DNA from 4 places in the Nonomuraea mangrovi genome. Region 4 is predicted to be linked to each of the others. Evidence: riboswitches for the same ligand, from Rfam matches in the RefSeq annotation. Region 4 holds a riboswitch; each other region holds the start of a gene.

Region 1 (7,683 bases), on a different contig from region 4:
ACGGCCGGACCGTCTCGGTGTCGGGCACGCTCTCGGGGCCGCGCCAGGTCACCAAGATCGTCGAGGTCAACGGCTACGAGATGGAGATCGAGCCGACCGACCATCTGGCCTTCTTCACCTACACCGACCGGCCGGGCATCGTCGGCGTCGTGGGTCACCTGCTGGGCGAGAAGGGCATCAACATCGCCTCCATGCAGGTGGCGCGGGACGTCAAGGGCGGCAAGGCGCTGATCGCGCTGACCGTCGACTCGGCGATCCCCGCCGACGTGGTGGACCAGATCGTGGGCGAGATCGGCGCCGACAGCGGGCGCTCGGTGGACCTCACCGACTGACGGCCGCTCGCGTCACGACGCCCTCCCGCCCTGTGGCGCGGGAGGGCGTTCTTCTTGCCGTCATCTCCCGGTTCCCTGCGCCGTACGGCACGCCGTGCCACGCGCCTCCGTGGCCACCGGCCGCCCTCCGTCCAGGGGACGCTCCTCGGGAGCGCTCGCGCGCCACCGCAACGGCGTCTCAAATAGTGAGATATTCGGACGTCCTACGAGACAGCCGGGGCCGTGCCAGGTACTTTGGAATGGATGCGCTGGGTACTCGTCATTCTTACCAGCCGCGACGGGGCCTGTTAGGGCAGGTCGGCCACCCGTCGCGGTGAGCGGCGTCGTGTCGGCCTTAAGCCCCCTCCGTCCGGTCCGTGATCCGGACCGCACGAGACCAGGCCCGGTCGGATTCGCGACCGGGATCCGACGTCCGATCCACTCGCGTCCGCGAAAAGAGATGAGTCACGTGTACGACATGTATCCATGGAACCGCGCCGAAGATCACGATGAGGAGGCGGCGGAGGCCGTCCAGACCGCGCTGGACCGCAGGGACAACGGCGGCTCCCCCTCCCCCCGCTGAACGGGGCCACCCGGTGGAGTTCCCCCTGCTCCACCGGGGTGAACCCACTCGCCTTCGAACCGCATGAGCCCGGGAATCACAGGAGACGACCGTCTCCTGTGATTCCCGGGCTCATGCGCGCGCCTGAACCTCCGGAAGGCTCCGCGGAACGGGGTGTCTCCGGGAGCCTTCGGATCTTCACGTCTTTCGCGGCCGCTGACGGTGTTCTCCGTCATGCGACAGCGCCAGGGAGTCCTCGTGTCTCCGTGCCAGTCGTGGGGCCGGAGTGCTGGAACCTCCCGCGAGTTCGGCGGCCCGGGCCTAGAAGGTGGCCCGCAGCGACATGGGGGCCGCCTCGGTCTTCACCTCGACCAGTCGCCGGGACTGCGCCACGCCCTTCGGGTCAGGCCGTACCGCGCCGACGAACGCCTGGCGGCGCCACGGGCTGAGCTTCTCCTCCTTCACCACGTCGCCGCTGCGCGGCGCGTGCACCATGTAGCCGTCCTTGGAGATCATCCCGACGTGCCCGAGGTTGCTGAAGAAGACCAGGTCGCCGGGCTTCAGGTTCTCCCACTTGATCTTCTTGTCGAATGCCTGGTACTGGTCGCGTGCCACGCGGGGAAGCTCGATCCCCGCCTTCTCGTAGGCCCTCAGCATCAGTCCCGAGCAGTCGTAGCCGCTCGGGCTGGTGCCGCCCCAGACGTACGGGGTGCCCCGTTTGGACATCGCGAACTTCAGTGCGATCTGCCATGCGGGCTTGGGTATCTGCTTGAGCTGGGCCTTCTTGATGTCCGCTCCGGTGATGGTCATCGTGCGAGCGGGGTCGCCCTGTACGGGCTTGGTGTCGTCAGGTTGGACCGACTGGCTCTTCAGGGTCTCGACCTGGATGGGGGTGGCCGACGCGGGGGAGGCGGCGGCGGCTGATCCTGCGGCGAGGAGGCCACCGAGGACGGCGGCCGTGACGATGCGAGACAGGGGAATGTCCTTCCACGGGGCCGACCGGGTTAGCTGACGGGCTCGGGCGTGGAAGCCGCCCTACGGCATGGGGGTGCCGATTCGCCCCAAGGGGGAATGGGTCCCCGGCTCCGTGCGAACGTCGCAGCGGATTAGGCTGGCAGGGACTCTAACGAAAGGGTCAAAAGACCGCAAACCCGACAAAACGCCGTGTCCGGAAAATGAGATGCGGTGTTCGACAGCCGAGACGACCCGGTAAGGTACCGGCCATGGAGTCGCGCAACATTCGTCTGGCCGTCATTCCCGGTGACGGGATCGGCACCGAGGTCGTCGCCGAAGGGCTCAAGGTCCTGGAGGCGGTCGGCGCCAAGATCGACACCACTCACTACGATCTGGGTGCCACCCGTTACAACGCCACCGGTGAGACCCTCACCGACGAAACCCTGCAGGAACTGCGCGGCTACGACGCCATCCTGCTCGGCGCGATCGGCGACCCGAGCGTCCCGCCAGGGATCCTCGAGCGCGACCTGCTGCTCCGACTCCGCTTCGAGCTCGACCACTACGTCAACCTGCGCCCGGTGAAGCTCTTCCCCGGCGTGGAGACCCCGCTGGCCGACACCCGCCCCGAGGACATCGACATGATCGTCGTCCGCGAGGGCACGGAGAGCCTCTACGCCGGCGCCGGCGGCGTCCTGCGTCGCGGCACCCCGCACGAGGTCGCCACCCAGGACTCCCTCAACACCGCCTTCGGCGTCGAGCGTGTGATCCGCTACGCCTTCGCCAAGGCCGCCGAGCGTCCCCGCAAGAAGCTCACGCTGGTCCACAAGACCAACGTGCTCGCCTACGCGGGCGACCTCTGGATGCGCACCCTCAACCGGGTCGCCGCGGACTTCCCCGACGTCACCACCGAGTACCAGCACGTCGACGCCGCCTCGATGTTCTTCGTCAACCAGCCGGAGCGCTTCGACGTGATCGTCACCGACAACCTGTTCGGCGACATCATCACCGACATCGGCGCCGCCATCGCCGGCGGCATCGGCCTGGCCGCCAGCGGCAACATCAACCCCGACAGGACCGCGCCCAGCATGTTCGAGCCGGTCCACGGCAGCGCGCCCGACATCGCGGGCCAGGGCAAGGCCGACCCGACCGCCACCATCCTGTCCGTCGCCATGATGCTCGACCACCTCGGCCTGACCGAGGAGGCGGCCCGCGTCGAGCAGGCCGTCGCCGACGACATCGTGGAACGCCTGGCGGGATGGGCCGGCCGTACGACGCACGAGATCGGTGACGACATCACCGCACGAGTAGCCGGCGGCGCCTGACCGCCTGCCACTCAGCACCACAGGCGGCCTGGCGCCCTTCGGCCGGGTCCATACTGTCCTGGATCCGGCGAGCGCGTAGCCGCCTGGATACCACATTGAGCGCCTGGCGGCTCGCGAGATCGCCAGGCGTTTGCTGTAAGTTCCCGTTACCCGGTTCATCGCAAAATGGACTCAGGGCAAATCTCGCGAAAAGAGAAGGATTTCCGTCATGACCACCGCTCAGAAGCTCAGCTTCGATGTGCAGCTCTCCGACCACGCTCGCACTGCGGCGGAGCGTGAGCAGGTACTGGCGAGCCCGGGGTTCGGGCAGACCTTCACCGATCACATGATCTCGATCGACTACACCGAGGGCAGGGGCTGGCACGACGCGCGGCTCATGCCGTACGGGCCGCTCGTCCTCGACCCCGCGACCTCGGTCTTCCACTACGCGCAGGAGCTGTTCGAGGGACTCAAGGCCTACCGCCAGACCAACGGGTCGATCGCCACGTTCAGGCCGTACGCGAACGCCGCCCGCTTCAACGCCTCCTGCGTCCGGATGGCCATGCCCGAACTGCCCGAGGACACCTTCGTCGAGTCCCTGGACCTGCTCGTCCAGACCGACCGCGAGTGGGTCCCCACCACCGAGGGACACAGCCTCTACCTGCGGCCCTTCATCATCGCGACCCAGGTCGGGCTGGGCGTCAACTACCCGTCCAAGACCTACAAGTACATGGTCATCGCCTCGCCCGCCGCCTCCTACTTCAGCGGCGGCGTGCAGCCGGTGTCGGTGTGGCTGTCCACCGAGTACACCCGCGCCGCCCCCGGCGGGACCGGCGCGGCCAAGTGCGGCGGCAACTACGCCGGCGCCTTCGTCGCCCAGCGCGAGGCTGTCGCTAACGGGTGCGACCAGGTGGTCTGGCTCGACTCCAACGAGCACAGGTACGTCGAGGAGATGGGCGGGATGAACCTGTTCTTCGTCTTCGGCAACAAGCTCTTCACCCCCGCGCTGACCGGCACCCTGCTGCCCGGCATCACCCGCGACTCCATCCTGTCCCTGGCCGCCGACCTGGGACTGGAGGCCGAGGAGGGCCGCATCTCGATCGAGGAGTGGCAGGCCGGGTGCGAGTCCGGCGAGCTCACCGAGGTGTTCGCGTGCGGCACGGCGGCGGTCGTGACCCCGGTCGGGTCGGTGAAGGGCGCCGACCGCGCCTGGACGATCGGCGACGGCACGCCGGGTCCGGTGACCATGAAGGTGCGTGAGGAACTGCTGGGCATCCAGTACGGCACGCGTCCCGACACCCACCACTGGATCCACAAGCTCTCCTGACCTCGTTCGTCCGTTGAGCCCTTCCCCGGGCGCGTAGCGTCTTCGCGCTCCGGGGCTCGTGGCCGTCGCCCGGACCTGCAGGTCTCCCACCTGCGAGGACGTGATCAGGGGTCGCTCGCGACCAGCGCGTCGCCGACGGCCAGCCTGCCGGGGCGCAGGACGGACAGCTTGACGCCGAACGCGATCCCGCCCTCGGCCGCCCTGCGGTAGGTGGCGAGCGTGCGCAGCGGCTCGGGGCCCGCCTTCGTCCCCGTGCGCTGGTCGACCATCGTGACGGCGCATCTGATGGCCCGCTTGGCGAAGCCCAGTTCGGTGTCCCCGATGCGGACGTGGCCGATCAGGTCTTCCAGGTGGGGTTCGTCCCATCCGTCGATCACGATGTTGGGCCGGAAACGTGACATCGGAAGGGAAGAAGCGCCCAGCCGCCGGTTGAGCTCGTCCAGCGAGGCCTGGGAGATGGCGTGGACGGGGCTGCTGTCGGCGTATCCGGACGTCCCCGGTGTCCGGCCGTCGGTCACCCTGTCGTGGTCGGGCGGGACCCTCACGAGCCTGCTGGGCACGGCGAGCACACGGGAGAGCCATTCCGCGGCACGCTCGCCCTGGTCGATGCCCCGGTAGGGGGCGCCGAACAGGACGACGTCCCTGCGCGCCGCGTCGAGATCCACGTCGAGGTGCAGGTCGGCGACGCCTGGCGCGCTCAGCGCGAGTCGCGTGCCGTCGGCCTCGACGGCGGGCCGGATGACGGCCAGCCGCGGGTCGCGGCGCTGGCTGCGGAACCCGCCCGACGGGTCGGTGACCATGAAGCTGCGGTCGTGCGCGAGTCCCGCCCGGGTGAGCGGCGACACGCGGGCGGGCACGCCCGCGCAGCCTTTGACCGGGTACGAGATCAGCCCGCCTACCGTTGCCATGAAGGTGCCCCGTTTCTGTCAGGTACGCGCCGGAAGGCTACGGCCGGGTGTCCGCACGAGGCCAGAGAAGGCGCGGTTATCTGACAGAAGTTCGTCACATTTGAGGGCTTCGATGCGTGGCGACGAAGTCGAGCACCCGCCGCCAGGCGTCGGCGCAGGCCTCCACGAAATCCTGCGCGGTGAGCTCGAAGAAGCCGTGCGGCGCGCCAGGGTAGGTGACGAACTCATGCGGGCATCCCGCTTCGGTCAGCGCCTCGTCGAAGGCGCCGACCATGGCGGCCGGGATGCCGTCGTCCGCTCCGCCCCACAGGGCCAGGATCGGCGTGGACAGATCGGCGGCGAGCTGGATGGGCCCTGGCGCGCCGTTGATCGGACCGGGGAAGCCGTAGAAGCCGACCGAGCCCGCCAGGCCGAACCGGGTGGCGGCGGACCGGAAGGCCTGGCGGCCGCCGAAGCAGAAGCCCAGGGAGAACAGGTCCAGGGCGCCGATCGAGCGCAGCCGGTCGGTGGCCGCGGTGATGTCGGCGTCGAGACCGGCGGGAGTGAGTTCTCCGAGATGCCGCATGAGATTTCCCATCGAGGTGAATTCGGCGTCGCGATGTGCGTAATCGGTGCCCGCGGTCCGGCCGAAATAGTCGATGGCGATCGCCGGATGCCCCTGTTCTGCCAGGCGGGTGGTGAGGGTCTCGTAGAAAGGGGAGAGGCCGTTGTTGTCCGGCAGGACGAGCACGCCCGCCCCGGACGGCTGTTCGGGGCGGGCGAGAAAAGCCGCGAAAAGGGTGCCGTCGGCGGAGGTGAGCGTCACCGGCCCGGCCGCCGCGACCCTGGTGACAGCGGGGGCGTGGACGGGTGGGACGGCGTCGGCGTCGTAGCACATGGGGATTCCTTGTCGTGGGTCCGAATAACCGCACGAAAGGCTAACAAGGAATTCAGGATATGACGTTCATCATATCAGGTAAAAGTAATATTCAACAGTTCTTGTCGATAGAGATTTGGTCACTCTTAATGGCGCTGCTCACGGGCCGCCGCCCATTCGGATTTCGTCAACGCGTATTCGACCTCGCCGTGCTCCGACCCTTCGATGGCCTCGGGCCAGTCCTCGAAGAACGTGCGCACGAACGTCAGCCCCGACTTCTCCATCACCCTTCTGGACCCGGTGTTCACCGCCATCGTGTAGGCGGTCACGCGCTCCACGCCCTGCTCGGTGAACCCTCGATCGATCAGCGCGCGCGATCCCTCGGTGCCGTAGCCCTTGCCCCAGGCCGACCTCCGCAGCCGGTAGCCGAGCTCGAGCTCCCCCGGAGGGGCGTCCTTCCCCGGCCTGAAATGGAACCAGCCGATGAACTCCCCTGTGGCCTTCTCCTCGGCGGCCCAGAAGCCGAACCCGCCCGGACGGTCGTAGTAGGCCAGGAGCGCGGGCAGCCCGACATCCCTGATCTCCTCGCGAGGCACGGGCTTGCCGCCGTTGAGGAAGCGCATGACCTCAGGGTCGTTGTTCAGCGCGAACAGGTTGTCCAGATCGTCCTCGGTGAGTCGGCGCAGGGTCAGCCGCTCGGTCTCCAGCGTGATGTGCACGCCACGCATTCTGCCCCGACGAAACTAGCCGGGTGAATCGGTTTCGGCTCGCCGGAGCCGATGAGCGAGCGGGTGTCCAGGGTGAGCGCCCACGGCTCCGGCAGCTGGACAGGCGTGCCGAGGTCCGCCCGGACGTGCCTGCGGTATCCCTCGTCCGCCGGCAGGCTGTGGAGAGTGGCGGTGCCCGCTTCAGGATCGACGACCAGGTGGAGGGGGACGCCCGCTCTGGCGTGCTCGCGCGGCTTGGTGACGCGGTCGTCGTGAACGCTGCAGGCCGCGACGACATCGACGACGAGGTGCGTGTCCTCGCCGTGAACCTCGCCGGCTCCCCGCATACGCGGCCCGCGGGGGACGACGACCAGGTCGGGAACGTAGCGATCGGCCCGCGCGCCGAGAAAGACCGTGATGTCGGTGTGGACCGTCCAGCCTTGCTCGACGACCTTGTCGGCGAGCAGCTTGAGCAGGGTGGCGACGAGCTCGGTCTGGCGGCGGGTCGGCGCGTCGTTCACCACGATCCTGCCGTCGATGAGCTCCACGCGGTGGCCGGGGAGGAGTGAGCGGGCGCGATCCCACATCGTGACCGCTCGTCCGCGGTCTGTGCTGGGGGAGCGGTGGGTGGTCGACACGTCACCGATGGTAGCAGGACGGTTCGCTAGTTCTTTCGAATCATCGTCAGCCCGTCCGCCATGGGAAGGATCACCGACGTCACGCGCGGGTCGTTCTTCACCAGGTCGTTGAACTCGCG
Region 2 (7,683 bases), on a different contig from region 4:
GAGATCATCGAGGAGGTCGACTGGCACAAGGTGGAGAACCGCATCCGCCGCCTCAACCTGCTCGGCTTCGACGTGGCCGAGATGATGGTGCGCCGCAAGGTCGGCACCGGGCGGCTGATCGTGCGGCCCAAGGTCGTGGACGCGGGGCACCACCAGCGCAGGCTGCTGCGCCTGACCGGCCTCGACACCGAGGAGAACCAGGCGCGACGGCTGCTGAACGACCTCGACGGCTTCCGCGTGGCCAAAGGCCTGCGGCACGAGGACGAGGCGATCGTGGCGCACCGGTGGCTGGCCGAGGTCTTCCAGCCGACGATAGAGGCCATCCCGGACGCGCTGCGGCGCAAGCTGGAGCCCGCGCAGCTCTTCCACGAGGTGCTCGACCACCGCTGGTTCCTGTCGGAGAAGGCCGGGAGCGATGTGGGGCTCCCGGCCGCCGTCCGTTCCTATGTCGACACCGTCCTGGTGCACAAGCCCGACGAGAAGGCGCTGCTGCCCGACGATCCTCAGTAGCCGACGGTGAACCTGCGCCGCACGTGCTCGGCCTTCTCCACTTCGTCGGCGATGGCGACGGCGTAGTCCTCGGCGCTGATGGAGCTGTTGCCCTGCTCGTCGGTGAGCAGTTGGTCGCCGCCGACGCGGAAGGAGCCGGTCCGCTCGCCCGGCTCGATCACCGCGGCGGGGGCGACGTAGGTCCAGTCGAGGTCGGCGACCTCCCGGTAGAGCGCGAGAGCCGCCCGCTGGGAGAGCGACTCCTTCTTGTAGATCTCCGGGAAGTCGGGGGTGTCGACGAGGTCGAGGCCGGGCGCCACCTCGAGGCCGCCCGCGCCGCCGACGGTGATCAGCCGCCTGACGCCCGCCTCGCGGACGCCGTCGATCAGGGCCCTGGTGGCGGCGAGGAAGGGCGCCTCGGGCTCCGAGCCGTCGCGTGGCGGCGCGATCGCGGAGATCACCACGTCATACCCCTTGGCGAGTTCTCCGGTCTGTGTGACGTCGCCCTTGACCGGGCCCGACCTGCTCACGCCGGTGACCTCGTGACCGCGATCGCCCAGCTCAGCGGCGATGCGCTGACCGATCATGCCGGTCGCGCCGAAAAGTAGGATCTTCATGCCCTCAATAGTATCCATTTGATACTGGTTACTTCATCGTGCTATAGGTACCTCATGGATACTGGCGATGCCTTCGACGCGAACTGCCCGACCCGGCTGGTTCTCGACCGCATCGGCGACAAATGGTCGGTGCTCGTGCTGTTGAGCCTCGCCAAGGGCTCGATGCGTTTCACGGAGTTGCGCGACCGCATCGGCGGCGTGACCCCGAAGGTGCTGACCCAGACGCTGCGCGCCATGGAGTACGACGGACTGCTGACCAGGAAGGTCTACGCCGAGGTGCCGCCCAAGGTGGAGTACACGCTCACCGATCTGGGCCACTCGCTGCACCAGCCGGTCGCCGCGGTCGCCCGGTGGGCGGAGAGCAACATCGGCAGGATTCTCAGCAGCAGGGAGGCCGCCGACCACGCACGGTGATCTCTCCTACCCGGGGCAGCTTTTCTCCGCCCGGGATGAAGATATCCATCACCGGTCTCTTCCGGTCCGGCTCGAGCCTTCATAGCCTGGCTCGGTGCGTCCGCTGGAGAGCCTCCTCGCCGGGCTGGCGGGAGTGTGCTCGTCCGGCGCCCTGCGCGTGGGCAGGGCGGGCGTGGTCTACCTGCTCGAGGGCAAGGTGACCTACATGGAGAGCGCCGAGACGCCTGGCATCGAGGAGCTGCTCACCGGCGGCGGCCGGGTGACCCCCGCCGACCTGGACAGGGCCGTGGCGCGCCGCGAGGGCGGTGAGCCGCTGTTCGGCGAGGGCCTGCTGACGCGCGAGGAGCTGGCCGAGCATCTGCGCAGGGTCGTGCTCGACGCCGCGCTCGTGCTGTTCGGGATCGACAACACCAGGCCCAAGTTCCAGCCGAGCGAGCGCCACTGGCTGGGCCCGCACTGGCACTTCGAGGTCGACGAGCTCATCGCCGAGTGCGGGCGCAGGAGCACGGAGCTGGACGACGTCTGGCCCTCGGACGAGCTCGACGCCGCGCCCGTGGTGCCCGTCCCCCGCCTGCCGGGCGAGCGCGTCACGCTCACCGACCGCCAGTGGGAGGTCCTGGTCCACGCCGACGGCAGCGCGACGCCGCTCCAGCTCGCCAGGCGGCTGGACACGACGGCGTACACCGTGCTGCTCGCCGTACGGGAGCTGGCGGCGGCCGACCTGCTGGTGAAGCCCCGTCGCGAGCGAGGGCTGCCCAAGCGCGTCGCCAAGCCCCCCGGCACCGAGGTGCGGCACGAGCCGGCCGACCTCAGTCTGCTGCGGCGACTGAAGAGCGCTCTTGAAGATCTGTGACGGCGTCCATGATCTGCTCCCACAGCGGGCGGGGCAGATCGTGGCCCATGCCGGGGAAGGTCATCAGCCGCGCGCCGGGGATCGCGGCGGCCGTGGCCCTGCCGCCGGAGACCTGCACCAGCACGTCGGCCTCGCCGTGGACCACCAGGGCGGGCATCCGCAGGCGGCCCAACCCCTCGGTACGGTCGCCCGAGGCCAGGATGGCGGCCAGCTGCCTGGTGGTCCCCGCGGGATCGTAGTCGCGGTCGTAGGCCAGGCCCGCGAGCTTCGCGATCCGCTCGCGGTCGAGCTCGTAACCGGGTGAGCCGATCACGGTCCAGACCTCCAGGGCCCGCTCGATCGCGGCCTGCCGGTCGGGAGCGGGAGCGGAGAACAGCGCGGCCGTCGCCTCGGGGGTGGGCGGCCCCGCGTCGGGGCTGGGGGTCGACATGATGGAGGTGAGCGTGAGCACCCTGCCGGGATGCGCGATGGCGAGCGCCTGAGCGATCATGCCGCCCATCGAGACGCCCAGCACGTGGGCCGCGGGCCAGCCGAGGGCGTCCATCAGGCCGGCCGCGTCGTCGGCCATGTCGCTCAGCAGGTAGGGCGCCGCCGCGCCCGGGGTGAGGTCGGGCACGCCCTCCTCGGAGAAATGGGTGGAGAGCCCCACGTCGCGGTTGTCGTACCTGACGACGTGGTGGCCCCTCCCGGCGAGCAGTTCGCAGAACTCGTCGTCCCAGTGGACCAGCTGGGATCCGAGTCCCATGATCAGCAGGAGGGGCCTGTCACGGGGGGTGCCGAAGGTGTCGTAGGCGATCTCGATACCGTTGGCATGCGCCTTGAGCGTCATGCGAAACAGAATCCCATTCTGTTTCGCGTGGCGGCAAGGGCCTAGCGGGAGACGACCTTGCGCAGGTGGCCGCGGCCCAGGTAGCCGACGCCACCGACGATCGCCAGACCGCCGATGAGGGCGAGAGCGGTACCGGTGTGGCCGTTCTCGTCCGTGGTCTCGGTACGGGCGGCGGTGGTGGTGGCGGCGCCCGTGTCGAACGAGGCGGGCTGGACGGACGCGCCGCCCTGCGCCTCTTCCTCGGCCTTCACCGCGGCGATCCGCTTGGCCTCGGCCTTCTTGGCCTCCTCGGCCTTCTTCGCCTTGGCGAGGGCGAGGAGGTCGACCGGCGGCTTGGCCGGGTTCCTGTCCTTACGGCTCCACGCACCGGTGGAGAAGGCGACGGGGTGGTTCTTCTTGCCCACGCCGTTGCCCCACTTGGTGATGACGTACTGGATCTTGATGTGCCCCTCGCCGCCGATGCCGTCCACGCCCAGCGTGTCGGAGTTGAACCTGCCGCCGGTGAGCTCGGCGAAGGTCTTGGCGTCGAGGTCGAGCATGATGCCGTTGTTCGAGGGGTTGCCGGGACCGCGGTCGCCGACGAAGAAGGGGGCCTTCTTGCCCTTGTAGACGACGTAGCCCTCGGTCATGAGGGGCCAGCTCGGGCTGGCGATCAGACCCTTGCGCATCGGAATGCCACTGGCGGGCAGGCCGGTGTCACCGGCGCGGCCGGAGGCGTCGTCCCAGTAGTAGGAGGCGGTGGTGGACCCCTGGAGGAGGGTCCGCTGCTGGGTGACCTGGCTGATGTCGGGCCCGGAGGGCTCGGCGAGAGCGGCGGCGGCACCGGTGCCTACGGCGAGGGCGGTGGTGACGAGCAGGGCGGAAACGCGCATGCCAAAGCGGCGGGTCATGAAAGTCCTTTGTGCGAGGGAATGGGCAATCCGCGCTCGAATGAAGATCAGGCAAAGGCGTAGCCGGGCATGGGCCTAACAGTCGCTACGCAAAGGAGAGCGCGAAGAAGCGGGGGAAAGCGCCGCTCAGTTTGGGGGGTGGTAGTACACGAGTGTGGTCCTCTCCATCTCGCCTACCGGGTTAGCTGACGGGTTCGGGCGTGGAGATGCCCTACCGGCACTGGGCCGGATTCACCCCAAAGAGATGGGTCCCCGGTTCCCGCGTTCGCGGGATTCGGCGCCGACCAGCCTGCTCTTCCTTGTGAAGGGCACGTCACCGGTCGGTAACGCAATGGACTCTAGGCGCAAACCACCCCAAAGGCAAAAGCAAAGCCATGAATCGGAAAGAAGATCTACCTTTTATCGTCACGAATCGACAGGCCCAGAAGACACGAAAACCCCTGCGAAACAACGGGTTTCACGGGGTCCGGCATGGTAAATCGATCAGAAGTCAAAAATCATGGAAGAGTCATGGTCGAACGCCGGATTCGGCACGGCGCGAGGGGCGCGGCCCAGGCCGTACGGCACGCCCCGTGTCCGCCGCGCCGCGGACACGGGGCGCGGTCCGTCAGACCTCGAGCTTCTCCTCGATCGAGCGCAGCTGGTGCCGCGCCATCGCCAGGTTCGCCCTGCCGCGGTCCAGCGCGAGGTAAAGGAACAGTCCCTTGCCGCCCCTGCCGGTCATCGGCCTGATGATGTGGTACTGGCCGGTCAGCGTGATGAGAATGTCCTCGATGGTGTCCTTGAGGCCGAGGGAGTCCATCGTGCGCATCTTGGCCTTGACGACCTCGGTGTTGCCCGCGGCGGCCACCTGCAGGTCCAGGTCCTTGGAGCCGCCCAGGGCGCCCAGGGCCATGCCGCTGCCGTAGTCGACCACGACGGCGCCGAGAGCGCCGTCGATCGCCATCATCTCCTTGAGGGAGACGTCCATGCTCGCCATGCATTCCTCCGTGTGGATGTGAGTCACTTTCGCGATGCGATGGCGGCAACACTCGCCGCCGTCTTGCGACCCTCCAGCCGCAGCAGCCCCAGGTTGGTGCCAGGGTCGGCCAGGACTGTGAGGACGATCGTGGGGCCGGCCGCGTAGAAGGCGGCGAAGCCCGCGGTGCCCGAGATGAGGGTTTCCTCCAGGGCGCCCTTGCCTGCCAGGATGGCCATGCGCTTGCTGAGCGCGAGGAGGGCCGCCGAGAGCGCCGCCGTCTGCTCGACGTTGCCGCCCGTCAGGTCGCTGGCGATGGTCAGCCCGTCCACGCTGCAGGCGATGCTCCCGCTGACGTCGGGAGTGCGTTCACGCAGGAGCACCATCTCTCTCAGCACCTCGTCCCGCAGCTCCACCGGTGGCCTCCTTCTGAGTGAGGGGAACCTCACGACAGCTCCTCCAGCGCCTTCTTCAGCCGGATCAGCAGGTTGATGTCGGTCGGGTCCGCGGTCACCACGGGCCCGAGTGGCAGGGCAGGAGCGTCGGGGTCGGGCCGCGGCCGCGACTCCTCGTCCCGGCCGAGCCGCCTGGGCAGCGGCGGCGGCATGCCCTCCGAACGTGCGAGCAGCCCCGCCGCGGCAAGGCGGCGTACGGCCAGCAGCGTCGCGTAACCGGGTCTGCCGAGCTTCATCGCCAGTTCCAGTGGGGTGGCCGCGCGGTCGGCGTGGACGAGGATCTCCCACTGCAGGTCGTTCAGCACGACGCGATGGCCGGGCAGCCGCCTGACCGGCGCCACGGGCGCTGTGTCCACGTCGGCCGACGGCCAGATCCCCGTCAACTGAGCCCTCCTCCGCCCGCACTCGCGGACGATCTCCTCGACCTCGAAGTACCAGTGGGAGCCCAGCCAGTGCCGCTCCCCCGGCCGGAACTTGGGCCTGGTCCCGGTGACGGGCAACAGGAAGTAGGCCGCGTCGAGCACCGCGCCGAGCACGCAGTGCTGCAGCTCGCCCTTGGTGACCATGCCGTCCTCGACCAGGCGCGCGCCGCCGCCCTCTCGCTGGGCCCTGCGCAGCGCGGGAGCCGAGACCCTGCCGCTGGCGATCAGCACGTCCTCGGCCCTCGGTGTGTCCGCGCACTCCATGTAGGTGACCCGTCCGGCGTCCATGAAGATCGTGCCCGCCCGCCCCACCCGCAGGGCGCCCGTCGAGCGTTGCCTCGCCAGCCCGGCGAGCAGCGTGTCCAGTACCGGCATGTCACTTGGTCAACTGTCCTGAGATGGCCTGCAGTCGGTAGCGGGCAAGGGCGAGGTTGGCTCGCTCCTTGTCCAGCCGCACGTAGAGGACCAGCGGCCCCTCGAACGGCGACACCAGGTGGCGCACCAGGTGGTGGCCCTTGTCAGTGGTGACGAGCATCTCGTCGACGCGGATCGTTCCATCCGGGGAGCTCTGGGCGAGCCCGTCCGTCGTGTGGCGCAGCGCCTCGCTCAGCGCCGCCGCCGACCGTTCGACGTCGAGGCCCTCGCTTCCGCTCGCGGCCACCGCCATGCCGCTGATGTGGTCGACCACCATCGCGTCGAGGGCGCCGGGTATGGCCATGACCTCGGCCAGGCAGTCATCGAGTCCCAGCACGAACCCTCCCTCACCATCGCGCTGACCGGGACAGCGTAGGAGGAGCACGTGCCGCCCCGAAAAAGGGCGAGATCACGGTTATGGATATTTATAGCCAGAGGAGCGAAAAAGCCCATCCGAGTGGCAAGGCTATTCCGCCACGCGGCAATTGAGAATGTTTCTCATATTTATCGCCGAACCACATCACCGCAGCTCAACTCGATGGTGAATCGTTTCAGGCAACACAAAGAGAGGGAGGGTACGGCATGCGCCGTACCCTCCCTGGAACCTGAGGCGTCAGCCGCCGCTCTTACGACGGAAGGTCCGCTTGCTCGAGGCGGGACCGTGGGCGCCGTGAATCTTCGAGGGATCCTTTCCCTTGCCGCCCGCAACCGAGTCTGCGTGCGCGTTGTTCTTGCGCTCCAGCGCCTCGCGGAACTTCCGCTTCAGCTCATCCTCGGGAGCCTCGATGGGCTCGGGTTCCGCCGGTGTTTCAGCCATCAGGACCTCCTGGTCTTGGGGACACTGACAGCTTCGCACGAGCTCACGGGCCACGCGAAACCGGTCTAGGCTTTACCCATGACCCCCCTGCCCGACCGCGACCCGCGGGAGATGCGCGCCGCCGACCTCGACCGCGAGCGCACCGCCGAGATCCTCCGAGCCGCCGCGGGAGACGGACGGCTGGGCATGGAGGAGTTCCATGAGCGGCTCGACCAGGTCTACTCCGCCAAGACCTACGCGGAGCTCGACCTCCTCACGCACGACCTGCCCACCCCTGCCCACACCCCCCTGCCCGTGTCGTCACCCTCGACGACCTCGGGGGCGGACAGCGGCGTCGCGATCGCCGTCATGGGCGGGTTCAAGCGGACCGGCATCTGGCGGGCGCCGCGCGTGCTGACCACCGTCGCCTTCTGGGGCGGCGGCAAGATCGACCTGCGTGAGGCGACGCTGAACGGCGGGGAGATCACGATCAGGGCGTTCGCCGTGATGGGCGGGGTCGACATCATCGTGCCCGAGGACGCCGAC
Region 3 (7,683 bases), on a different contig from region 4:
GGCCTGTGTCAGCTTCTCCCGCATGTCGGTGACCTCGGCGCCGGGCACGTTGCCGGGGTCGTTGACGAAGCGGTGGTCGCTCAGCACGGACTTGACGTCGTCGTACCGGGTGACCAGCCAGATCGGGGTGTCCTGCCCGGGGAAGGAGGCGCGGAGGACGGGCGCCTCCTCCCTGAGCTGGGCGAAACCCCTGTAGGGATCGGTCAGCAGGCCGGGGTCCATCAGGTTGACGGTCTTCATGAGCGCCTCTCGTGACCGGAAGGATGAATCTGGTCATCGAGTCAAACGTACGCTCGCCGCCGACCCCCTGCAAGGATCAGTTCATCGAGATGTGCACGTGGTCGTAGTGGTTGGCGGTGATGCTGCCTCGGTCGGACATCGCCCGCCAGCCGCTGCCGCTGTTGATGCGCTGCCGCCAGATCACGTACTTGATGCCCAGGCGGCTCTGGTTCTTCATCGCCCACGCGGCGACCTGGTCGCCGAGCGTCCTGTTGGCGGCCGTCGGAGTGGCGCCGCCCGAGCTCATCATGAAGTCGCAGGCGCGCCCGAGCGGATGCTCTCCGCTGCCGCCCGACCGGTAGCAGCCCACCTCGAACGGCAGCGCGAACGACTTCTTGATCGTGTCGCGCATGAGCCTGGTCCGCGGCGTGATGTTCTCCGAGCCCGTGGGCAGCTCGGGCGCCCAGCTTCCGTCGCTCTTGCGCCCCGGCCCCGTCGGCACGAGGCCCTGCAGCTTCTTCTCGATGTTCTTGATCATGCCCTCGGCCTCCTTCCGGTCGTCGGCGACCTGGTCGGCCTCCGTCTTGATCCGGTCGGCGAGCGCGATCGCGTCGGTGGCGGCCTGCTTCTTGGTGTCGCGGGCCGCGGCGACGCTCTTGACCACGGCATCCTGCTCGGCGCTCATCTGCTCGAGCAGCGCGGCGGTGTTGAGGTCGGGGGTGTAGAGCAGCATCGGCAGGTCGGGGGTGCTGGCCTGGTAGCGCATCTCGGTGATCTTGGAGGCCTCGGCTTCGGCCTTGGCCAGCGTCTGCTCGGCCGTCGCCAGCCGCTTCTTCGCCGTCTTGGCGGCCTTCCGGGCCTCGGCGAGCGAGACCCGCTTGGCGTTGTAGCGCTCGATGAGCTTGTCGACCTTGGTATTGAGCTCCTTCAACTCGGCGCGCAACGTGGGCTCGGACGGCTTGGGGGCAGCCGAGGCCGCCGTCGCGGAACCGATGATGAGGGACAGCGCGGCAAGAGCACCGCATGCGAAACGAGACGTGGGGGACGCCACGAACGATCCTCTCCGTCTGCCGGCCGGGTTAGCTGACGGGTTCGGGCGGGAGATGCGGCCCTACCACAGACGTGGATTCACCCCAGGTTCTTGGTGGGTCCCCGGCTCCCGGGCGACGCGCCCGGGATTAGGCATGTAACGGCTGTGAAAGCCGACGAAAAGGGATGTTAGTAGTAAACCAGCGGTAATGCGACCTAAATCGGACACCAAATCAGTGATCTACCTGAGCGCGCAGAAGCCGCGCGGCCTCCTCCGGCAGCACGTCGTTGACGAACGCCCCCATCGCCGACTCCGAGCCCGCGAGGTACTTCAGCTTCTCCGGGGCTCTGCGGATGCTGAACAGCTCCATGTGGAGATAGGCCAGGTCACGACCCCGCCGCACGGGGGCCTGATGCCAGGCGGCGACGTACGGCATGACCACGCCGAACAGGCCGTCGAGCGCTCTCAGCACACGGGTGTAGACGGGACCGAAGGCGGCGCGCTCCTCCTGGGTGAGGGCGGCCAGGTCGGGCACCTGGCGGTGCGGGTAGAGGTGGACCTCGAACGGGTAGCGGGCGGCGGCCGGCACGAACGCGGTCCACAGCTCGTTGCCGGCGACCACACGCTCGCCCGCGCGCTCCGCGGCGAGCACGTCGGCGAACAGGTTCGGCCGGCCCGCCGCGGCCGCCAGGTGCCGGCGGGTGCGCGGGGTCACGTACGGGTAGGCGTAGATCTGGCCGTGGGGGTGGGCCAGCGTGATGCCGATCTCGGCGCCCCTGTTCTCGAAGCAGAACACCTGCTCCACACCGGGGATCGCCGACAGCTCGGCCGTGCGGTCGGCCCATGCCTCCATGACCAGCTCCACCTGCTCGTCGGAGAGGGCGGAGAAGGAGGAGTCGTGGTCGGAGGTGAAGCAGACCACCTCGCAGCGCCCGACGCCAGGGCGCACCTCGCTCAGGCCGCCTGGATCGGTGTAGGAGCCCAGGTTGGTGGAGAAGCTGGGGAACCTGTTCTCGAAGACGACCACGTCGTAGTCCGGCGCGGGGATCTCGGTCGGCATCCCGGGCCTGGTCGGGCACAGCGGGCACTCGTTGGCCGGAGGCAGGAAGGTACGGGTCTGCCGGTGGCCCGCCATCGCCACCCACTCCTCGGTGAGCGGGTCGTAGCGCAGCTCGGAGGCGACCGGCCTGGGCGGCAGCTCGCGCTCGTCGATCGCGCTCCTGTCGGCGTCGTCGCGCCGATCGAAGTAGATCAGCTCCCGGCCGTCGGCCATGTGCGCGATGGTGCGCTTCACTTCGTTTCCTCCGCGATGATCAGTTCTCCCGCCCGCTCGGCCAGCTCCGCGCGGGCCTCCTCCGGCAGGTTCGCGTCGCTGATGACGACGTCGGCCTCCGACAGTTCCGCGATCGTGCTGATGCCGACCGTGCCCCACTTGGTGTGGTCTGCGGGGACCACCAGGCGGTGGGCGGAGGCCACCAGCTCCCTGTCGGTCTCCGACTCCAGCAGGTTCGGGGTGGTGAACCCCGCTCTCGTGCTCATGCCGTGCACGCCGAGGAAGAGCGTGTCCACGTGCAACCGCCTGATCGCCGCGACGGCGACGGGCCCGACGAGGGCGTCGGAGGGCGTGCGGACGCCGCCGGTCAGCACGACCGTGCGGTCGGCGCGCGGGCTGCGGTGGAAGACGTCGGCCACGGGGATGGAGTTGGTGATGACGGTCAGGTCCGGCACATCGACCAGGTGGTGGGCCAGCGTCCATGTGGTCGTGCCCGCCGACAGGGCGACGGCCGTGCCGGGACGGACGAGCGTGGCGGCCCTGCGGGCGATCGCGTCCTTCTCCGGCTGCTGGCGCATCGACTTGGCGGCGAAGCCGGGCTCCTCGGTGGAGCCTGGGCCGTTGATCGTGGCGCCGCCGTGGACCTTCTCCAGCAGGCCTCGCTCGGCGAGCGCCTCCAGATCCCTGCGTATGGTCATGTCGGAGACGCCGAGCTCGCGCACGAGGTCGGCCACCCGGACTCCGCCGCTGCGGCGGACGCGCTCCAGGATCGCCTGCTGTCGCTGTGGTGCGAGCACGTACCCCTCCTTCCAACAGATTCCACCAAATTATGACACATCTATGTTGAAACATGGGGAGTGGGATCCGGCAAAGCCCTTGTCGCGAGAGACGCGTTCGCGAGAGGTTGGGATCATCACGTGAGGAGGTAAATCATGGCCAAGCGCGCACGCAAGACCAAGGCCCGCAAGAAGAAGGCGGCCAACCACGGCAAGCGCCCCAACGCTCGCTGAGGTAGGACATCGGGTACTGCTCGTACCCGATGTTCATCCCTCCTGCGGGCCCCGCGAAAGGCCCGGACGCGAAACGGTGTGACAGGCCGTCGGAGGCCTGCGCGTCACGGTGACCGGCGCGGTTACCGGCTTCCACCGGCGGCGGTCGCCATAGTGTGACGCATGATGTCGCGTGGACTGCGGATCCTCATCGGCCTCGCGGCCGCGATGATCGTGCTCGCGGGTCTCAGGAGCGTCAGCGCGATCGTGGGCCCCGCCTTCCTTGCCCTCACGCTGACGATCGCGGTCAGCCCGCTGCGTTCATGGCTGAAGCGGCGCGGCGCGCCCCCATGGGTGCTGATGACCGTGCCGCTGCTGGTCGTCCTGCTGGTCCTGCTGGCGTTCGTGAGCTCGCTTGTCGTCTCGATCGCACAGCTGGCCGGCCTGCTGCCCACCTACACCGACGAGTACAACGCGATGGCCGCGGGGGTCACGCGGTGGCTCGGCACCTTCGGCATCACCCCTGACCAGATCAGCGCCGCGGTCAAGGCGCTGGACCCCAGCAAGCTCGTGCCGCTCGTGCAGGGCTTCCTGTCCAGTCTGCTCGGCGTCGTGTCCGCCTTCGTGCTGATCCTCCTGCTGGTGTACGGCATGAGCCTGGACGCGGGGCCCACCCAGACGGCCGTCCGCAAGCTGGAGGGAACCAGGCCCGACCTGGTGCGCGCGCTGACCGACTTCACCAGGAGCACCTGCCGCTATCTCGTGGTCTCCAGCATCTTCGGCCTTGTCGTGGCCGTGCTCGACGCGGGTGCGCTGTGGCTGCTCGGCGTGCCGCTGCCGCTGCTGTGGGGGCTGCTGGCCTTCATCACCAACTACATCCCCAACATCGGCTTCATCCTCGGGCTCGTCCCGCCCGCCCTGCTGGCCCTGCTGGACTCGGGCTGGGTCACCATGGTGTGGGTGATCGTCGTCTACAGCGTGCTCAACTTCGTCATCCAGTCGGTGATCCAGCCGAAGTACGCGGGGGAGTCGGCGGGCCTGTCGACCACCGTGACGATGCTGTCGCTGCTGGTGTGGTCGGTCGTGCTCGGCGTGCTCGGCGCCATCCTCGCCGTGCCGCTCTCCGCGCTGGCCAGGGCCCTGCTCGTCGACGCGGACCCTGGCACCCGCTGGGCGATCCCGCTGGTCAGCGGAGAAGCCCGGGAAGAGCGGACGACACGGCCCGGTGGAACGTCGGGTAAGCGTAGATCATCTGGCTGAGCCGTTCGACCGGGATCCTCGCGTGGACGGCCAGCGTCAGCATGGCGAGCACCTCGCCGCCGCACGGACCCGCGCTCGTGGCCCCGACCAGGACCCCGTCGGCGGCGACCAGCTTGACGAACCCCTCCGCCCGCGCGATCCAGCCGCGCGTCGAGGCCGCCAGGTCGGTGAAGGACACCCTGACGTCGAGCCCCCGCTCCCTGGCCTGCGCCTCGGTCAGCCCCACCGCGCCCACCTCCGGGTCGGTGAACGTCACCCTCGGCACCGCGTGATACTCCGCCTCGTGGACGGGCTCGCCGAGGATCTGCCTGACGATGATGTCGGCGTGGTACACCGACATGTGCGTGAACGCGCCCTTGCCGACCGCGTCACCCAGCGCCCAGACCCCTTCGGCGACGCGCATCCTCTCGTCCACCGGGACCGCCTTCGCGCTCTCGTCCAGCCCGATCGCGCCGACGCCCAGAGCCGCGAGGTCGACCCTGCGGCCCGTGGTCACCAGCAGCCTCTCGGCCGCGACCCCCGCGAGAGTGAAACGGCCGTCCGCGTAGCCAACCTCGTCGACCTTCACGCTCGTGCGCACCCCGATGCCCTCGTCGGTGAACACCTTCTCCACCAGCGCGCTCGCCTCGGGCTCCTCCGTGGACAGCAGCCTGTCGGCCCCCTCCAGCACCGTCACCTCGGCGCCGAACCGCGAGAACACCTGCGCCAGCTCGACGCCGATCGCGCCGCCGCCGAGCACGACGAGCGAGTCGGGGACCGTCTCGGTCTCTATCGCCTCGTGGTTGGTCCAGTACGGCGTGCCGTCCAGCCCCCTGATCGGCGGTATGGCGGGCTGTGACCCGCCGGCGATCACGATGCCCCGCGACGCCCTGATGACCTGCTCGCCCACGGTCACCTCGTCCGGCCCCGTGACGCGCCCGTGTCCTCTGACCAGGATGCCGCCCTTGGCCGTGAACCGGTCGGCGGCCACCTTGTCGTTCCAGTCGTCGGTCGCCTCCTCGCGGATCCTGCGCGCGACGGGGGCCCAGTCGGGCGCCAGACCTCCTGCCGCCACCTCGTTCGCGGCGGTGACCATCATCTTGGAGGGGATGCAGCCCCAGTAGGGGCACTCACCGCCGACCAGGTTCGCCTCGACCCCCGCGACCTTCAGCCCCGCCTCTGCCAGTCGCCCCGCCGCGTCCTCGCCACCGGGACCCATGCCCAGCACGATCACATCGACATCCATCAACCCACGCTAGCCCTTCCCCCTGAACCGCCCAAGGGTCACCGCGTCTCCGCGAGCGTCGGCGCCGCCCCTGGGAGGACGGCACGACCGCCGATCGAGGCCATCGCCGGCTACGAGAGCCGGATGCGCGAGTACGGCTTCGCGCCGTCCGCGACTCCCTCAGGGCCGCCGAGCAGTTCGCCGGCGAGAACGCGATGGCCAGGATCGGCATCAGGACCTTCCTTCGCACGGCCCCGTGCTTCCCCTCGATCAGGCGGAAGGCGTCCGGATGACGGGCAGCGCCGACAGCGACTGCGAGATCCGCTCCTCGGGCAGGGCGAAGTCCTCCATCCCGCCCGCCAGGTAGCGGTCGTAGGCCGCCAGGTCGAAGTGACCGTGCCCGCACAGCGCGGTCAGGATGACCTTCTCCTCCCCGCTCTCCTTGCAGCGCAGCGCCTCGGCGATCGTCTCGGCCAGCGCGTGCGTCGGTTCGGGGGCGGGCACGATGCCCTCGGTCCTGGCGAAACGGACCCCCGCCTCGAAGCATTCGGTCTGGGACTTGGCGACCGCCTCGAACAGCCCCAGCTCGTACATGTGCGACAGCAGCGGCGACATCCCGTGGTAGCGCAGCCCGCCCGCGTGGATCGGATCGGGGACGAAGTCGTGCCCGAGTGTGTGCATCTTCAGCAGCGGCGTGAACCCCGCCGTGTCGCCGAAGTCGTAGGCGTAGACCCCACGGGTGAACGAGGGGCAGGCCTCGGGCTCGACCGCCCGCAGCACCGGCGCGATCCTGCCCGCCAGCTTCTCGCGCAGGAACGGGAAGACAAGGCCGGCGAAGTTCGAGCCGCCGCCCGTGCAGCCGATGACGACGTCGGGCATCTCAGGCAGCTGCTGGAGCGCCTCCTCACCGATGACGGTCTGGTGCATCAGCACGTGGTTGAGCACCGAGCCGAGCGCGTAGCGGGTGTCGTCCGACGCGCCGGCCACCTCGACCGCCTCGCTGATCGCGATGCCCAGGCTGCCCGGCGAGTCCGGATCGTCGGCCAGCACCTTGCTTCCCGCTCCGGTCAAGGGCGAGGGGCTGGCGTGCACGGTCGCGCCGTACACCTGCATGAGAGAGCGCCGGTAGGGCTTCTGGTCGTAGGAGGCGCGCACCATCCACACCTCGCACTCGAGCCCGAACTGGGCGCAGGCGAAGGCCAGCGACGAGCCCCACTGCCCCGCGCCCGTCTCGGTGGTGAGGCGGCGGACGCCCTGCTTGGCGTTGTAGTAGGCCTGCGGCACCGCGGTGTTGGGCTTGTGCGAGCCCGCAGGCGAGACGCCCTCGTACTTGTAGTAGATGCGGGCGGGCGTGCCGAGGGCCCTCTCCAGGCGGTGGGCCCGCATCAGCGGCGTCGGCCGCCACAGCCGGTAGACGTCGAGCACCTCCTGCGGGATCTCGACGAACCTGTCGGTGCTCACTTCCTGGGCGATCAGGTCCATCGGGAACAGCGGCGCGAGATCCTCCGGTCCCACCGGCCGCATCGTGCCAGGGTGCAGCGGCGGCGGGGGCGGGGCGGGCAGGTCGGGAACGATGTTGTACCAGTGGCTGGGCGTCATCAACCCATACTGAACCCGTCCACCCCGGCGTTCCAGCGGAATCCGGCCACGGCTTGCGGCACGACCGCGACGGGTCGGCCGCGCAGGTGAGGACGGTCACCGCGCGGCC
Region 4 (7,683 bases):
CCTGCCGCCCGACTCGGTCGTGCAGGACGAGGAGGAGATCCTCGCCGACAGCGAGCGCCTGGTGAAGCTGCACCACGACCCCTCCCACGGGGCGATGGTGCGGGTGGCGATCGCGCCGTGCTCGCCGTTCAGCGTCAGCCCCTCCCTGATGCGGCGGGCCGCGGAGCTGGCCGAGTCCCTGGACGTGCGGCTGCACACCCACCTGGCGGAGGATCCCGACGAGGACGCCTACTGCATGGAGCGGTTCGGCAGGCGGCCGGTGGAGCAGTTCGAGGAGGTCGGATGGCTGACCGGCAGGTCGTGGGTGGCGCACTGCATCTACCCCTCGGACGGGGAGATCGCCAGGCTCGGGGCGGCGGGTGTGGGAGTGGCGCACTGCCCTTCGTCGAACATGCTGATCGGCGGAGGCGGCTTCGCGCCCGTCCGCGAGTTCAGGGCGGCGGGAGTGCCGGTCGGGCTGGGATGCGACGGCTCGGCCTCCACCGACTCCGCCTCGCTCTGGCTCGAGGCCCGTACGGCGCTGCTGCTCGGCCGCCAACGGCTCGGCCCCACGGGGATGACCGCCCGTGACGTGCTCGACCTGGCCACGCGCGGCGGCGCGGCGTGCCTGGGGCGCTCCGGCGAACTCGGCGTGCTGGAGCCGGGCGCCGTGGGCGACCTGGTGTGCTGGCCACTGGAGGGGCCGGCCTACGCGGGCGCGCTGACCGACCCGGTGGAGGCGTGGCTGCGGTGCGGGCCCGCCTCGGCGAGGCACACGCTGATCGCGGGCCGGGCGCTCGTGCGGGACGGGCTGCTGACCGCGCAGGGCGTGGAGGACGTGCTGCGCCGGCACCGGGCGGCCGCCGCCAGGATGCAGCGGCTCGCCGGCTGACGCTGGGGCGTCAGGTGAACGACCTGATGTAGCGACGGACCTTGCGCTTGGCGCGGTAGCCGACCCGCAGCACCTGGGGTGGCACCTCCACCCGCAGGCGGGCGCGGCGCCGTGCGGCCACGTGTTCCGGCCCGTCGAGCAGGGACCGCGCGGGCGTGCGCGGCCCGATGACCAGCGCGGTGAGCAGCGCCACCCAGTCGCTGCGGCCGGCGGGGTGGAAGTAGTTCTCCGCGCACCACCCGGGCGAGGGCTCGCGGAAGGCGCCCTCCGCCACCTCCTGGAGCGTGCCGAGGACGCCGCTCCCCTCGAACACCAGGTTGATCATCTCGGCGCTCACCCCGAAGTCCGACAGGACCAGCAGCGGCACCTCCTGGGCGATCGCCTCCAGCGCCGCGGTGGAGCTGACGGTGACGAACCCCGCGGCCTGGGCCAGGTGCTCGTGCATCGGCCCCGCCGCGAACCTGACCGTGCCTTCGAGGCCGAGCTCCCGCCACAGCCGCTGGTAGTGGTAGCGCTCGTTGTGCGTCTGGCGCTCGTCCTCCAGGGCCCGCAGCTTGACCACGACGTCCAGGTCAGGCCGGGCGGCGGCGAGCGCCGCCAGAGAACGCAGGATCAGCTCGCGTTCCTCGCGCCGCCCCGGCACCTTGGCCTGCGTGGCGAAGACCACGCGGTTGCCGCCCTCGACGGAGGGGACGTCGCGCAGGAAGGGCAGCCTGGCCAGGCCCACCGCGCCGCCACCGCCGAGCCGCGCGGCCAGCTCACCGAACTCGGCGACCTCCCTGCCGCTGTGCACGACGAACAGGTCGCAGCCGCTGCGGAACAGCCAGGCCTTCTCGGTCGCCGGCACCGAGATGCCGGGCAGTCCTGTGACGAAGACCGGCCTGGGTCGCAGGCCGTCGAACACCTCGGCGACCAGCACGTCCACCACGGGGCCCGTGCACGCCACGAGGATCGCGTCGGGACGCAGCCGCTCCGCCGTACGCCTGAGGGCTCTGGCCGACAGGACCGGGACGGTCGAGGCCCTGGTCCCCGCCACCGCGGCGGCGATCTGCTCGGGCGAGGGGGTGATCGGGGTGCGCACGACCGCCAGTTCTGTCACGCAGTCGGCAGGCAGGTCGTCCAGGAGGCTGGCCGCCCACTTCAGGTACGAGTCGGAATCGGCCAGGGCCAGGACCTTCAACTGGGTACTCCCGTGAACATCTGCAGGTGCGAACGGAGGGAAGGCGCCGCGCGGCTGGTCCACCAGTCATCGGGCACGTGCACGGGCTCGACGGCGACGCCGCGCGGGGAGAGCAGCACCCGCAGCGAGCTGATCGCGGTCGAGGGAAGGCTGACCACACGTTGTTCGGCCGACAGGCCCCGCAGCGTCAGCTCGGCGGGGACGCCGGGGGCGTGGACGGTGATGCCCGGCCGCTCGCGGATGACCGCCAGGTCGATGGGGTCCTCGCGGCGGTGGGGGTAGTAGGCCAGCGGCTCCCGCTCTGCCAGCTCAGTCAGCCAGCGCAGGTAGCGCTCGCGGTGCACCAGGCCGTTCCTGACCAGGGAGGTGCCGAGGACGACCGTCCGCTCGGAGGGGCCGGGCGTGCTCATCGGCTGACTGCGCAGCCAGCCGAAGTCGTGGCGGGCCAGCTCCACGCCCGCCTGCCCGACGGCCGCGGCCAGTTCGCCCTCCACGGGAAGGGCGGTGAAGACGGAGAGCGCGCCCCTGCGGGCGGTGGCGCGCAGCCTGCGGGCGGCCAGGTGGCCGAGCGTGTTCCGCCACGTGCTCGGGGTGGCGCGCGCCCGCAGCAGCGGCTTGACAGGGCGGGCCGACAGCAGTTCGAGCAGCCTGATCGTGGCGAGACCGTCGTCGACGATCACGACGCGGCCCGGACGGATCATGACCCAGCGCAGTTGGACCCTTCCGGAGAAGGCGTCGCCGACGGCGTTGAGCCTGCGTGGCATGCGCTCGCTGGGCTTGGCGAGCTCGAGCCCCTCTGGCAGGTCGAGCGTGACCAGCTCACGCCTGGTGGCCGCGAGCGGGCGCAGCCCGGCGCGTGGCACCACCAGCGTCCGGTCTCCCAGCAGCCCGGCGTGGTGGGCCTCGACGGCGCAGAGCATCTGTAGTGGCGACTCCACCCAGGCCACGGATTCCTGTTCGTTCACGACACGCGCAACGGTAGGACGCCCACTCGAAGCGCCAGCTAACGCGGAGTGAACAATGGAGGCATGAACATGAACTCGCTGCTGCTCAACACAGACGGCGTTCAGATACCGCAACTCGGCTTCGGCGTCTGGCAGGTGCCCGACGACGAGGCGGAACGGGCCGTGTCAGCCGCGATCGAGGCCGGCTACACCAGCGTCGACACGGCCAAGCTGTACTACAACGAGGAGGGCGTCGGCCGCGCGATCGCCGGCTCGAGCGTGCCTCGCGAGAAACTGTTCATCGCCACCAAGCTGTGGAACAACGAGCACGACAGGGCCGAGGCCGCCTTCGAGACGAGCCTGTCGAAGCTCGGCCTCGACTACCTCGACCTGTATCTCATCCACTGGCCCGTCCCTTCCCAGGACAAGTACGTCGAGGCGTGGCAGTCGCTGGAGCGGCTCTACAGGGCGGGCAGGGTCAGGGCGATCGGCGTCTCGAACTTCACGATCGAGACCCTCGAGCGGCTCATGAACGAGACGGAGATCGTCCCCTCGATCAACCAGATCGAGCTGCACCCCCACTTCCCTCAGGCGGAGCTGCGCGCCTTTCACGAGGCCAACGGCATCCTGACAGAGGCGTGGAGCCCGCTCGGCCAGGGCAGGGGGCTGCTCGACGACCCCGCGCTGGCCACGCTGGGCCACAAGCACGGCAAGTCGCCAGCCCAGATCGTGCTGCGCTGGCACATCCAGCTCGGCAACGTGGTGATCCCCAAGTCGGTCACCCCCTCGCGGATCAGGGAGAACATCGACGTGTTCGACTTCACCCTCGACGCCGAGGACATGGCGGCGATCGGCGCGCTGAACAGGGGCACGCGCCTCGGTCCCGACCCCGCCACCTTCGACTGGATGGGCTGACCCGCCCGTCGGCCACGGCCTGCGCCCCGGGCGCGGGCCGTACGCGTGTCCGGGGTGATGGGAAGATCGATCACCGATAGAGAGGACTCTCATGCGTGACTTGGGTTGGGGAATCGCGGCCACGGGCGGGATCGCCAGGACGGTCGGCGCGGTCATCGCCGCGGAGCCCGGCATGCGGGTCGCCGCCGTGGGCTCCCGCGACCAGGGCAGGGCCGCCGAGCTGGCGGCGACGCTGGGGGCCGAGTCGGCCTACGGCTCCTACGCGCAGCTGTGCCAGGACCCGGCGGTGGACGTGGTCTACGTGGCAACCCCGCACGCCCAGCACCTGGAGGTGGCCGAGGCGGCCATCGCGGCGGGCAAGGCCGTGCTGTGTGAGAAACCTCTCACGGCGAGCCTGGCCGACGCCGAGCGGATGGTGGACCTGGCCAGGCAGGCCGGCGTGTTCCTCATGGAAGCGATGTGGATGCGCTTCAACCCGCTGATCAGAGGGCTGCTGACCGAGGAGCGGTTCGGGGCGCTGCGCTCGGTGCAGGCGTCGTTCGGGTTCGTCATGCCGTACGAGGAGCGGCATCGGCTGTGGGATCCCGCGCTGGGCGGCGGAGTCCTGCTGGACCTGGGGATCTACCCGTTCGGGCTGGCGCAGCTGCTGCTCGGCGAGCCGGCTGAGACGCATCTCACAGGATCGCTCGGCCCCTCGGGCGTCGACGCCGAGGTGGGGGCGCTGCTGACCTACGAGGGCGGGGCGCGGGCGCTGCTCGACACGTCCCTGCTCAGCCCGCTGGCCAACACCGCGACCGTGGTCGGGACGGAGCTGCGGGCCGACATCGCCGCGCCGTTCTGGGCGCCGCAGCGGATCCTGCTCTCAGGGCCCGGCGTCGAGCCCGAGGAACTCGTTCTTGACCCGGCCATGAACGGCTACGCCGAAGAGGTGCGCGAGGTACGGCTGGCACTGGCCGAGGGCAGGACGGAGAGCGCGATCATGCCGTTGGAGGAGAGTCTGGCGATGATGCGGATGCTGGAGGACGCGCGGATCAGGCTAGGCGCTCGCTAGCGCGGGCGGCGGCCTCCTCGTGCCCCGACCCCGCGGCCATGAGGAAGTGGGCGCGGGCCCGCTCCGGCCTGCCCTCCCTGTCCTCGAGCAGGCCCAGGTTGAACATGGCGCGCGGGGCCGCTTCCGGGTGGCCCGATTCGACAGCCTTGGTGTACCACCGGCGCGCGACCTCGGTGTTGCCGCAGCAGTCCTCCAGGACGCCGAGGTTGAACTGCGCCCTGGGTGTGGCGGCCCTGCCGTACCAGTGGCGAGCCTCGTCGAGATGGCCGCTCTCGTCCTCGATCAGCGCCAGGTTGAAGGCCGCCCGCTGGGCGGCCGCGGGATGACCCGATTCGATCGCCAGGAGATACCATCGCCGGGCTTCGTCCGGACGGTGTCCGTCTTCCCGCAGCCCCCTGTTGAACAGGTCCTGTGGCGACATGTCCTGACCGTAGATGATCGACGGACCTTTATCAATTTGTAAGCTACTTGCCTCATGTATTACCTTAGGCTCACTCAAGGCATATACCGGGCAATCCGGACATTGCCAGACATTGCAATCATCACAGGTTCACCTGTGACCGCTGAATCCGCACCACGCGGAACCGGGGACCCAATCTCTCTGGGGTGAATCGGCACATCGTGCCGTAGGGCAGCTTCGCGTCCGAACCCGTCAGCTAACCCGGTAAGCGGCAGGAAGCTAGCAAGGAGTTCCCCTTCACATGGCAAAGCACAGCCGTAGCCGTGCCCCCAAGCTCAACTACGCGCATGCCGCGCTGGGCGCAGTCGTCATCGCCGGCGCGCTCGTACCCACCCAGATCGCGCAGGCCGACAAGCTCCCGCTTGCCGACAGCCCCCGGGTAGCCGCCCTCGCAGGCGCGCCCAAGGAGGACGCGGCCAGGGTCAGCGCCGCCGGCAAGGCTCAGACGAAGGCCATGCCGAGCGCTGCCGCGGTTCTGGCCGAGGCCAAGAAGCAGATCGGTATCAAGGAGAACGCCGCGGGCGGCGGCACCAAGTTCCAGAACTGGTACGTCAACTCGCAGCGCGCCAGGGAGACCGTCGCCAGGGACGGCGGCAGCGTCACCGCCTACGCCAACGCCGCGTGGTGCGCGATGTTCGTCTCCTGGGTCGGCGAGCAGACCGGCGCCCGTCCGCAGGTCGGCTGGGACGCCTACACCGTAACTCACGCCAAGTGGTTCAAGGCCAACAAGCGCTGGGGCCAGACCCCCAAGCCCGGAGCGGTCGTCTTCTTCTCCTGGAGCGGCAGCAAGAGCCTCGACGACATCAACCACGTCGGTTTCGTCGAGAAGGGCAACGGCGACGGCACGATCTCCACGATCGAGGGCAACACCGGCAACGGCGTCGTCGAGCAGCGCGTCCGTCCCACGTCGCAGGTCGTCGGCTACGGCTACCCCACCTACTCGGGCTGACGATTCCGCCGCACTCCCCCGGCCCTGTTGCCAGGTCGGCCCGATGATCGAACCACGACTCATCGGGCACGTCTCCTGGTAACGGGGGCCCACCACGGGACCCGGGGCGGCCGCCGTCAGGGCCTCGCCACGCAGGGCGCCTTGGCTCTCCCGCTTTCCAGCGGCCGGCCCCCTCCCCCACCTTCTTCCGACCACACGTGTCCTCCCCCGGCCTCCCCTCGACGGCACGGACCGCACGTGTCGTGTCCTTCCCCGGCCCTCCCCCCGACGGCACGAACCGCACGTGCCGTGTCCTCCCACGGCCTTCCCCCCGACGACACGCGTCCGGTCGCGGTGGGTCCAGGACACCTTCCCCTCCCGTCTCCGGCTGCCCCTGACCGGCGTCTCCGGCCAGGTCCCCCCTCCGTCGAACCCCTTTCGATGCGGTCCAGCGGCGCGCCGCGTCCGTCGCGGCCACCGCGTCGCCGATCCAGGCGTCCCGGCGCTCACGAGCGTCGAGTCAAAGGACCGTCGAGCCAGAGGAACGTCACGCCAGAGGACATCGCGTCAGAGGAAAACGGCGCGGCCGAACCGGGTCTCAGCCGGTCTTCCCCCTGTGGTGGGCAGCCGGACGACCCTGAGCACGCCGATGAGGATCAGGGCGAACCCGACGACCTGGCCGAGCGGCGGCCATGTGCCGCGTGCCGCGTAGACGTAGGCGAACCCGGCCACGGTCTCGACGTTGATGAGCATGCCCGCGGCCGTGGGCGACAGCCGGGCCGAGGCGACGTTCCACAGGCCCGTGGCCGCCCATGACACCACGACACCCAGCACGAGCACGGCGACGACGAACGCGGCCAGGTCCGGACTCTCCCCGGACGGGCCGGAAACGGGCGACAGTTCGCCCGACAGCGCGGCCACAGGAAGGCCGGCCAGCGTGACGACCCCCGTGCCGAGGCCGATCACCGTGGACCAGCCCCCGCCCGGCACCTCGGGGTGGCGGCTCAGGAAGCGCGCGTTGGCCAGCCCGTACCAGGTCCACAGGAGGACGGCGCCCACGGCGGCCAGCAGGCCGAGCACCTTCAGCCCGAGCGGCCGGTCCTCGGTGGGGGCGGCCCCACCCAGCTCCAGCGCGTTCACCACGGTCAGGCCGATCGCCACGAGCGTCACCGGCATGACGAGCGAGCGCCACCGGTAGGCCCCCGACAGCGCGTTGCCGAGCAGTGCCACGGTGACGGGGATGCAGCCGATCACGATGTCGGTGACCGGCGCGCCGACCAGCTCGATGCCGACGACGAGCAGCAGGTAGTACAGGACGTTGCCCGTCAGCGCGA

Evidence for each region. A riboswitch is a leader RNA that binds a small molecule or an ion and turns the genes downstream of it on or off. The one in region 4 is predicted to bind cyclic di-AMP.
Region 1: linked by a shared signal. The riboswitch ahead of ACFSKW_RS31475 (C40 family peptidase) and the one ahead of ACFSKW_RS23365 (CHAP domain-containing protein) in region 4 are both predicted to bind cyclic di-AMP.
Region 2: linked by a shared signal. The riboswitch ahead of ACFSKW_RS30450 (hypothetical protein) and the one ahead of ACFSKW_RS23365 (CHAP domain-containing protein) in region 4 are both predicted to bind cyclic di-AMP.
Region 3: linked by a shared signal. The riboswitch ahead of ACFSKW_RS14025 (coiled-coil domain-containing protein) and the one ahead of ACFSKW_RS23365 (CHAP domain-containing protein) in region 4 are both predicted to bind cyclic di-AMP.

What each region holds. Positions count from the first base shown of each region.
Region 1 is NZ_JBHUFV010000047.1:279,114-286,796, reverse strand. It holds gene serA (phosphoglycerate dehydrogenase) at 1-332, shown strand, start outside; gene ACFSKW_RS31480 (hypothetical protein) at 772-894, shown strand; gene ACFSKW_RS31475 (C40 family peptidase) at 1,195-1,683, opposite strand; cyclic di-AMP (ydaO/yuaA leader) riboswitch at 1,852-1,996, opposite strand; gene ACFSKW_RS31470 (3-isopropylmalate dehydrogenase) at 2,097-3,149, shown strand; gene ACFSKW_RS31465 (branched-chain amino acid aminotransferase) at 3,358-4,455, shown strand; gene ACFSKW_RS31460 (MOSC domain-containing protein) at 4,560-5,363, opposite strand; gene ACFSKW_RS31455 (dienelactone hydrolase family protein) at 5,458-6,240, opposite strand; gene ACFSKW_RS31450 (GNAT family N-acetyltransferase) at 6,366-6,947, opposite strand; gene ACFSKW_RS31445 (Uma2 family endonuclease) at 6,908-7,564, opposite strand; gene ACFSKW_RS31440 (O-methyltransferase) at 7,591-7,683, opposite strand, start outside.
Region 2 is NZ_JBHUFV010000047.1:84,932-92,614, forward strand. It holds gene ACFSKW_RS30425 (DUF4032 domain-containing protein) at 1-510, shown strand, start outside; gene ACFSKW_RS30430 (NAD(P)-dependent oxidoreductase) at 504-1,106, opposite strand; gene ACFSKW_RS30435 (winged helix-turn-helix transcriptional regulator) at 1,161-1,520, shown strand; gene ACFSKW_RS30440 (hypothetical protein) at 1,615-2,373, shown strand; gene ACFSKW_RS30445 (alpha/beta fold hydrolase) at 2,330-3,202, opposite strand; gene ACFSKW_RS30450 (hypothetical protein) at 3,244-4,092, opposite strand; cyclic di-AMP (ydaO/yuaA leader) riboswitch at 4,248-4,382, opposite strand; gene ACFSKW_RS30455 (hypothetical protein) at 4,700-5,071, opposite strand; gene ACFSKW_RS30460 (roadblock/LC7 domain-containing protein) at 5,095-5,466, opposite strand; gene ACFSKW_RS30465 (hypothetical protein) at 5,496-6,302, opposite strand; gene ACFSKW_RS30470 (roadblock/LC7 domain-containing protein) at 6,304-6,678, opposite strand; gene ACFSKW_RS30475 (DUF5302 domain-containing protein) at 6,955-7,158, opposite strand; gene ACFSKW_RS30480 (DUF1707 domain-containing protein) at 7,237-7,683, shown strand, end outside.
Region 3 is NZ_JBHUFV010000021.1:114,556-122,238, forward strand. It holds gene ACFSKW_RS14020 (cytochrome P450 family protein) at 1-240, opposite strand, end outside; gene ACFSKW_RS14025 (coiled-coil domain-containing protein) at 317-1,270, opposite strand; cyclic di-AMP (ydaO/yuaA leader) riboswitch at 1,274-1,414, opposite strand; gene galT (galactose-1-phosphate uridylyltransferase) at 1,482-2,543, opposite strand; gene ACFSKW_RS14035 (DeoR/GlpR family DNA-binding transcription regulator) at 2,540-3,319, opposite strand; gene ACFSKW_RS14040 (50S ribosomal protein bL37) at 3,455-3,532, shown strand; gene ACFSKW_RS14045 (AI-2E family transporter) at 3,695-4,771, shown strand; gene ACFSKW_RS14050 (dihydrolipoyl dehydrogenase family protein) at 4,698-5,996, opposite strand; gene ACFSKW_RS14055 (TrpB-like pyridoxal phosphate-dependent enzyme) at 6,246-7,574, opposite strand.
Region 4 is NZ_JBHUFV010000033.1:1,071,386-1,079,068, reverse strand. It holds gene ACFSKW_RS23395 (8-oxoguanine deaminase) at 1-871, shown strand, start outside; gene ACFSKW_RS23390 (DUF6716 putative glycosyltransferase) at 882-2,051, opposite strand; gene ACFSKW_RS23385 (hypothetical protein) at 2,048-3,016, opposite strand; gene ACFSKW_RS23380 (aldo/keto reductase) at 3,086-3,910, shown strand; gene ACFSKW_RS23375 (Gfo/Idh/MocA family protein) at 4,002-4,961, shown strand; gene ACFSKW_RS23370 (tetratricopeptide repeat protein) at 4,942-5,382, opposite strand; cyclic di-AMP (ydaO/yuaA leader) riboswitch at 5,513-5,647, shown strand; gene ACFSKW_RS23365 (CHAP domain-containing protein) at 5,663-6,370, shown strand; gene ACFSKW_RS23360 (DMT family transporter) at 6,917-7,683, opposite strand, start outside.